2 regions of the Georgenia sp. TF02-10 genome follow, and region 1 is predicted to be linked to the other one. Evidence: riboswitches for the same ligand, from Rfam matches in the RefSeq annotation. Region 1 holds a riboswitch; the other holds the start of a gene.
The links. Region 1 has a riboswitch for cobalamin ahead of MF406_RS18730 (hypothetical protein). Riboswitches for the same ligand answer to the same signal wherever they lie in the genome.
Positions count from the first base shown of each region.

Region 2: another riboswitch for cobalamin. It lies ahead of MF406_RS18225 (ribonucleoside-diphosphate reductase subunit alpha); the one in region 1 lies ahead of MF406_RS18730 (hypothetical protein).

Region 1 covers NZ_CP094289.1:2,625,761-2,629,744, forward strand. The annotation lists gene MF406_RS11865 (MBL fold metallo-hydrolase) at 1-157, opposite strand, end outside; gene MF406_RS11870 (FMN-binding glutamate synthase family protein) at 392-1,969, shown strand; cobalamin riboswitch at 2,076-2,218, shown strand; gene MF406_RS18730 (hypothetical protein) at 2,306-3,073, shown strand; gene MF406_RS11880 (energy-coupling factor transporter transmembrane component T) at 3,075-3,984, shown strand, end outside.
Region 2 covers NZ_CP094290.1:49,815-53,798, reverse strand. The annotation lists gene MF406_RS18235 (hypothetical protein) at 1-170, shown strand, start outside; gene MF406_RS18230 (TIGR01777 family oxidoreductase) at 178-1,092, opposite strand; cobalamin riboswitch at 1,192-1,424, shown strand; gene MF406_RS18225 (ribonucleoside-diphosphate reductase subunit alpha) at 1,584-3,941, shown strand.

The sequences.
Region 1 (3,984 bases):
GCCCGGCGTCGTCGGGGCCCGGGTCCACCACCAGCACTTCGGTGCTGGCGGGGTCGCGGAGCAGGTAGGTGTTGGTGCCCTCCAGCGTCATCGGGCCCGGGTTCGGCGCCCGGACGACGGCGACGCGCTCGCTGACCGGTCGGGCTCCTGCAGCCATCCCACGAGGCTAGTGCGGTTCGCCGTCGAGGGGCGCGGCGCCGTCGGGAGGCGGAGGGCGCCGGGGAGGGGCCGGCCGAGCGACGTCCGGGATCCCCGCCGGGCCCGCTGGACGCCGCCAACCGAGCCGGCCGGACGCCGTCGCCAAGAACTGCCGGACGCCGTCGCCAAGAACTGCCGGACGCCGTCGCCCGTTCGGCTCGCCACGCACCCGACCGTGGCGCACACTTCCGTCATGGGACGGTCACCGTGGACCAAGGCGCTCCTGCCGCTGGGCGCCCTCGCCGGCGTCGCCGCGCACGACCTGCTGCAGCGCCGCCACACGCTCCAGCGCAACTTCCCCGTCGTCGCCCACGCGCGCTACGCGATCGAGACGATCGGGCCCGAGCTGCGCCAGTACGTCGTCGCCGGCAACGACGAGGAGCGGCCCTTCACCCGCGACCAGCGCCGCTGGGTCTACGCCTCGGCCAAGGGCGAGAACAACTACTTCGGCTTCGGCACCGACAACGACGTCGAGCACACCGACGGCTACCCCATCATCAAGCACCGCACCTTCAGCTCGGTCGTGCCCACCTCCCACCCGAAGGCCGGTGAGGAGGTGTCGGTGCCGTGCGCGAAGGTCCTCGGCGCCGCCCGGGGCCGCGCCAAGGCGTTCCGGCCGGCGTCGCTGGTGAACGTCTCGGCCATGAGCTTCGGGTCGCTGTCCGGGCAGGCGGTCCAGGCCCTCAACGAGGGCGCCGCGATGACCCACGCCCTGCAGAACACCGGCGAGGGCGGCCTGTCCCCCCATCACCGCCACGGCGGGGACCTCATCTTCCAGATCGGCACCGCCTACTTCGGCTGCCGGGACCTCGACGGCGCCTTCGACCTGGCCCGCCTGCAGGACCTGGTGGCCTCCGCGCCGGTCCGGGCGCTGGAGATCAAGCTCAGCCAGGGCGCCAAGCCCGGCCTCGGCGGGGTGCTGCCGGCCGCCAAGGTGTCGGCCGAGATCGCCGAGATCCGCGGGGTGCGGGAGGGCGAGGACTGCATCAGCCCCTCCCGGCACGCGGAGTTCTCCGACGTGGACTCCATGCTCGACTGGGTCGAGCTCCTTGCCGACACCACCGGCCTGCCGGTGGGCATCAAGTCCGCCGTCGGGGACCTGCAGTTCTGGGAGGACCTCGCCGCCGCGATGGCCGACGGCGACCGCGGCGTCGACTTCATCACCATCGACGGCGGGGAGGGCGGGACCGGCGCCGCGCCGCTGACCTTCTCCGACTCCGTCGCCCTGCCCTCCCGGGTCGGGTTCGCCCGGGTGTACCGGATCTTCGCCGCGGCCGGCCTGACCGACCGGATCGTCTTCATGGGCGGCGGCAAGCTGGGGCTGGCCGACAACGCCGTCGTCGCCCTCGCCCTGGGCTGCGACCTGATCAGCGTCGCCCGGGAGGCGATGCTCGCCATCGGCTGCATCCAGGCGCAGAAGTGCCACACCGACCGGTGCCCGGTGGGGGTGGCCACCCAGAACCCCTGGCTCGCGCACGGCCTGGACCCCACCGTGAAGTCGCAGCGGTTCGCCGGCTACGTCCGCACCCTGCGCCGGGACCTGCTCAAGGTCGCCGAGTCCTGCGGGGTCGCGCACCCGGGGCTCATCGACGCCGACGACGTCGAGCTCATGCACGGCAACCAGCGCGGGGTGCCGCTGCGCGAGGTCGCCGGGTACGAGCCGGGCTGGGGCCAGCCCTCCGCCACCCAGCAGGCCGAGATCACCGACATCATGCTGGGCCGGGCCCCGCAGGGCAGCGCCGCGCCGGAGTCGGCCACCACCCAGGGCTGACGCCTGGGGCCGCCTCGACCGGCCCGGTCCACCCGCTACGACCGCGCGGGTCTGCCCCGCTACGAGCGCGCTGGTCTACCCCGCAGCCACCGGTCTGATCAAACCCTTCGTCCCGGGCCGCCCCGGTAGACTCGCCACCGTCCCACCGCAGGGGAAGCCGGTCAGAAGCCGGCGCTGACCCGCAACCGTAGGCCTCGGGAACTCTCCCGACGGCGAGCCGGACCACCTGCCGGGACGTCAGGCTCCACATCCGTCGAGGTCTGCGGACGAGCCGGGGACGTGCGGTGCCCGCGCACCGACGGAGCCGGACCACGCGACCGGCTCCGGGAGGTACCGATGCCCCGCACCCGCCCCGCCCTGGCCGCGCTCGGCGCCGGCCTGCTCCTCGCCGCCGCGCCGGCGGCCACCGCCTGGGCGGCACCTCCCGCCGTGGCCACCACTGCCGCGGCACCCAACGTTGCAGCCGCCACGGGCACGGCACCCGCCACCACCGCCGCGCCCGTCGCAGCCGCCAACGCCACCGCCGCCGGGCCGTGCGCCGCGGACGAGGGCGTCACGATCGTCGTCGACCTCACCGACCTGGGCGGGGAGGTGCAGGTGGGCTGCGCCGCCGGCGACCCGGCCACCGGGCGGGAGGCGCTGGAGGCGGCCGGCTTCACCCCCACCGACTCGGCCTCGGGCATGATCTGCGCCATCGACGCCCAGCCCGACCCCTGCCCGGCGGAGTTCGACGGGAACTACTGGTCCTACTGGCAGGCCGGCCCCGGCCAGGACTGGGAGGCGGCCGCCGTCGGCGCCGACACCGCCGACCCCGCCCCCGGGGACGTGGAGGGGTGGCGGTACAACGACGGATCCACCGGTCCCGGCGTGGCCCCCGCCGAGCTCGCCGCCGGGGTGGCCACGGCGGCGTCGACGGACGGCACCGGCGCCGGGGACGCCGAGTCCGCGGCCGCCGCGGACGCCACCGCTGACGCCGACGACGACGCCGCCCGGACCGAGGGGAGCAGCGCCGGCCTGGCCGTCAGCCCGGGGGTCGTGGTGGCCGCGGTCGTGGTGGTGGCCGCCGTCGTCGCCGCGGTGCTCCTCCGCCGCCGGCGCGCCTGACGTGGCCGCTCCCGCCGTCCCCGCCCGGCCCGCCACCGCACCCGCGACGGCGGCGGAGGCCGCGCTGCACCCGCTGGCGTGGTGGGCGTGGGCGTCGGGCGTCGCGGTCGGGGTGACCCGCACCGGGAACCCGGTGATCCTGGGCCTGCTGCTGACGGCGGTCGTCGCCGTCGTCCTGACCCGGCGGGGCGACTCCCCGTGGGGCCGGGCGTTCCGGCTCTACCTGCTGCTCGGCGTGGCGATCGTGGTGTTCCGGATGGTCTTCTACGTGCTGGTCGGGCTGAAGACCGGCGGACCGGTGCTGCTCGACCTGCCCCGCGTCGCCCTGCCGGACTGGGCCGCGGGCATCACCCTGCTCGGCCCGGTGCACACCGCGGGCCTGGTGACCGCGGCGGCCGGCGGTCTGCAGCTGGCCGTGCTGGTGGTCTGCTTCGGCGCGGCGAACGCCCTGGCCAACCCCAAGCGGGCGCTGCGGCACCTGCCCGCCGCCCTGCACCCGGCGGGCACCGCCGTCGTCATCGCCGTCACGGTGAACCCGCAGCTCGTCTCCGCCGTTGCGCGGGTCCGCCGGGCCCAGCGGCTGCGCGGGCTGGACCGGGCGCGGCCCCGGGAGGTCCTCGCCCGGGCGGTGCCAGTGCTGCAGGACGCCATGGACCAGGCCCTGGCCCTGGCTGCCTCGATGGATTCCCGCGGCTACGGCCGCCGCCCGGCTGGGGACCGGGCCGGTGCCGGCGGGGTGGGGTGGGCGCTGCTGGTCGCGCTCCTTGCCGCGGTCCTCGGGGTCTACGGCCTGCTTGACGGCGCCGCGCCGGCCTGGCTCGGGGCGGGGCTGCTGGCGGCGGGGGCGGTGGTCGCCGTGGCGGCCTCCGTCGTGGCCGGGCGGCGGGTGCACCGGACCCGGTACCGGCCGG
Region 2 (3,984 bases), on a different replicon from region 1:
GGCTGGTCCTCGTCGTCACCGACCGGCTCGCGTCCGGCGCCGTCGTGGAGCGGACCGCCGGCCCGACCGACCTCCGGCTGCCGCGCGACGGTGTGAGCACCCGGCGCCTGGCGTTCCGACGTACGGCGGACCGCTGGGTGCTCGCGTCGGTCCGCGACGTCGCCGGGTGACCGGGCCTCAGCGCTCGCCGGCGGTCCCAGCGCGCACCACCGCCGCCACGTCGGGGTCGTGGAACTCGTAGCCGAGCGTGAGGAGCCGCTCCGGCCGGGTGCGCATCGAGCCCAGCACCTCCGAGGTGAGCCGCCCGGCCGCCCGCACCGCCGGGCGCGGCGCGTGGAGCACTGCCGGCCGGCCGACGGCGGCCGCCAGCGTCGCCGTGAACTCCGCGTTCGTCGGTGTCTCGACGCAGCACAGGTTGACCGGCCCCGACGCCGTCGGGTGCTCGACGACGTACGCCGCCGCGCCGACCCAGTCGCGCAACGAGATCATCGGCAGGTACTGCCTGCCGGAGCCGAGCCGGCCGCCGAGACCCAGCCGGAACTGCAGCAGCTGCTGCTTCAGCGGCGGGCTGGTGCGGTCCATCACCGGCGCGGTGCGCAGCACCGCGACCCTGGCGCCGGCCGAGGCCGCCGGGGCCGTGGCCGCCTGCCACTCGCGGCAGACCGTCGTCATGAACGCGTGACCGCGCGTGTCGGCGTCCTCGGTGAGCACGGCGGCGCCGTGGTCGCCGTACCACCCGACACCGTTGCCCGCGACGAACGCCGGCGCGGTGCCCGCCCGGGCAGCGGCGGCGATCGTCTCGGCGAGCAGGCCGGTGGTGCGGAGCCGGCTCTCCCGCAGCCGGCGGGCCCACCGCGAGGACCACGGGTTGCCGAGCGTCGGCGAGCCGGCGAGGTTGACGACGACGTCGGCCGACGCCACCAGGTCGGCGTCGACGCGGTCGGCGTCCGGGTCCCAGCTCGACTCGGCGGCGGACCGGGCCGGGCGCCGGACCAGCGCCGTCACCCGGTGTCCCCGCCGCTCGAGCTCGGCCCGCAGGTGACCGCCGAGGAACCCCGAGCTGCCCGCCATCACCACGTGGAGCGACGTCATGGCGCCCACCCTGCCATGCCACGCGCCGGAGCGAGCCACTCCGACGTCGCCGACACGCCGGCACAAGATGTCGTCCCGCACGACGAGTCGACCCCCACATATGGTGGTGCCGCAGCTGGTTCGAGAGCCCCTCGGGGCGATCGAGGAAAGAGGGAACCCGGTGCGAGTCCGGGACTGCCCCGCAGCGGTGAGTGGGAACGACCGCCGTCAACAGCACTGGGACGCAAGCCGGCGTCCTGGGAAGCGACGGTCAGTAGGGGTCGGGGCCAGGCAGGTGCCTGGCTGCGGCGAGCCCGCGAGTCCGAAGACCTGCCAGCGCACCACGCCCGCCGGGCGTGGTGGTCCGAGGCCTCGAGGGAGGGCCGACGGCTGGTCGGTGGCGCGCCGCGCGCGGCTGCCCGTGCCCGTCCTCCCGCGACGCCCGGACCGTCCAGGACCGATCTCGCGAGGAGAGAGAAGTGACGGTCACTGCCACACCAGGGCGCACCCCGATGCGGGTGCGCAAGCGCAACGGGGACACCGAGCCCGTCGACGTCGACAAGATCGTCCGCGCCGTCGACCGGGTCGCCGGCGACCTGCCGGACGTCGACCCGATGCGGGTCGCGACGCGCACGATCAGCGGGCTCTACGACGGCGCCACCACCGCGGAGCTCGACCGGCTGTCGATCCAGACCGCCGCGGAGATGATCGGGGAGGAGCCGGAGTACTCCCGGCTCGCTGCCCGCCTCCTGGCGGGCTACATCGACAAGGAGGTGCGCAACCAGGGCGTCGCCTCGTTCAGCCAGGCGGTCGCGCTCGGCCACGCGGAGGGGCTGATCGGCGACGAGACCGCCCGGTTCGTCAAGGACCACGCGCGCAAGCTCGACTTCGCGGTCGACCCCGAAGGGGACCGCCGGTTCGAGTACTTCGGGCTGCGGACCGTGTACGACCGCTACCTGCTCCGCCACCCGTCGACCCGGCTCGTCGTCGAGACGCCTCAGTACTTCCTGCTGCGCGTCGCGTGCGGGCTGGCGACCACACCGGGGGAGGCGGTCCGGTTCTACCGGCTGATGTCGTCGCTGGCCTACCTGCCGAGCAGCCCGACGCTGTTCAACTCCGGCACGAGGCACACGCAGATGTCGTCGTGCTACCTGCTCGACTCGCCTCGGGACGAGCTGGACTCGATCTACAGCCGCTACCACCAGGTGGCCCGGCTGTCGAAGTTCGCCGGCGGGATCGGGCTCGCCTTCTCCCGTGTCCGGTCCCGCGGTGCGCTGATCCGGGGCACCAACGGGCGTTCCAACGGCATCGTGCCGTTCCTGCGCACGCTCGACGCCTCGGTGGCCGCGGTCAACCAGGGTGGTCGCCGCAAGGGCGCGGCCTGCGTCTACCTCGAGCCGTGGCACCCGGACATCGAGGAGTTCCTCGAGCTGCGTGACAACACCGGGGAGGACGCCCGTCGGACGCACAACCTCAACCTCGCGAACTGGGTCCCGGACGAGTTCATGCGCCGGGTGGAGGCCGACGAGGAGTGGTCGCTGGTCGACCCCGACCAGGCACCGGAGCTGCCGGACCTGTGGGGCGACGCCTTCGACGCGGCCTACCGCCGGGCGGAGGCCGAGGGACGGGTCGTCCGCACCGTGCGGGCGCGCGACCTCTACGGCCGGATGATGCGCACCCTCGCCCAGACCGGCAACGGCTGGATGACGTTCAAGGACGCGGCCAACCGCACCTGCAACCAGACCCGGGACGACGGCGGCCCGGTCGTGCACCTGTCCAACCTGTGCACCGAGATCATCGAGGTCTCCTCCGACGAGGAGACGGCCGTGTGCAACCTGGGCTCGGTGAACCTCGCCCGCCACCTCGCGGAGGGCGACCTCGACTGGGAGCGGCTCCGCGACACGGTGCGCACGGCCGTGCCCCTGCTCGACCGGGTGATCGACATCAACTACTACCCGAGCCGGGAGGCGGCCCGCTCCAACCCGCGGTGGAGGCCGATCGGGTTGGGCTTGATGGGTCTGCAGGACGTGTTCTTCGCACTCGGGCTGCCCTTCGACTCCGACGAGGCACGGGAGCTGTCGACCCGGATCGCGGAGGAGGTGTACCTGACCGCGCTCGAGGTCTCCTGCGACCTCGCCGCCACCTTCGGGCCGCACCCGGCGTTCCCCGAGACGCGCGCGGCGGGCGGGCAGCTGCAGCCGGACCTGTGGGACGTCACGCCGACCCAGACCGAGCGCTGGGCGGCGCTGCGCGAGCGGGTGGCCGAGCACGGGCTGCGCAACGCGCTGCTGGTCGCCATCGCTCCGACGGCGACGATCGCGTCGATCGCCGGCTGCTACGAGTGCATCGAGCCGCAGGTGTCCAACCTGTTCAAGCGCGAGACCCTCTCCGGGGAGTTCCTCCAGGTCAACACCGCCCTGGTCCGGGAGCTCAAGCAGCGCGGCTTGTGGACACCCGAGGTGCGGGAGGCGATCAAGCGCGCCGAGGGCTCGGTGCAGGACGTGCCGGCCCTGCCGGAGGAGGTGCGGCGGCTCTTCCGCACTGCCTGGGAGCTGCCGCAGCGGGCGCTGATCGACCTCGCCGCGGCGCGTGCGCCCTATGTCGACCAGAGCCAGTCGCTCAACCTCTTCATGGCCGGCCCGTCGATCGGAAAGCTCTCGTCGATGTACCGCTACGCGTGGCGCGCGGGACTGAAGACGACGTACTACCTGCGCTCGCGGCCCGCCACCCGGATCCAGCAGGCGACCGTCGCGGTCGCCCCGGCCACCCGACCGGCCACCCTCCCGGCCAGCCAGAGAACCACCCCGACCGACCAGGAGGCAGTCGCCTGCTCCCTGGAGAACCCCGAGACCTGCGAGGCCTGCCAGTGACCACCACCGAGAACCCCACCGCCGCGACCGACCACTCCGAGAC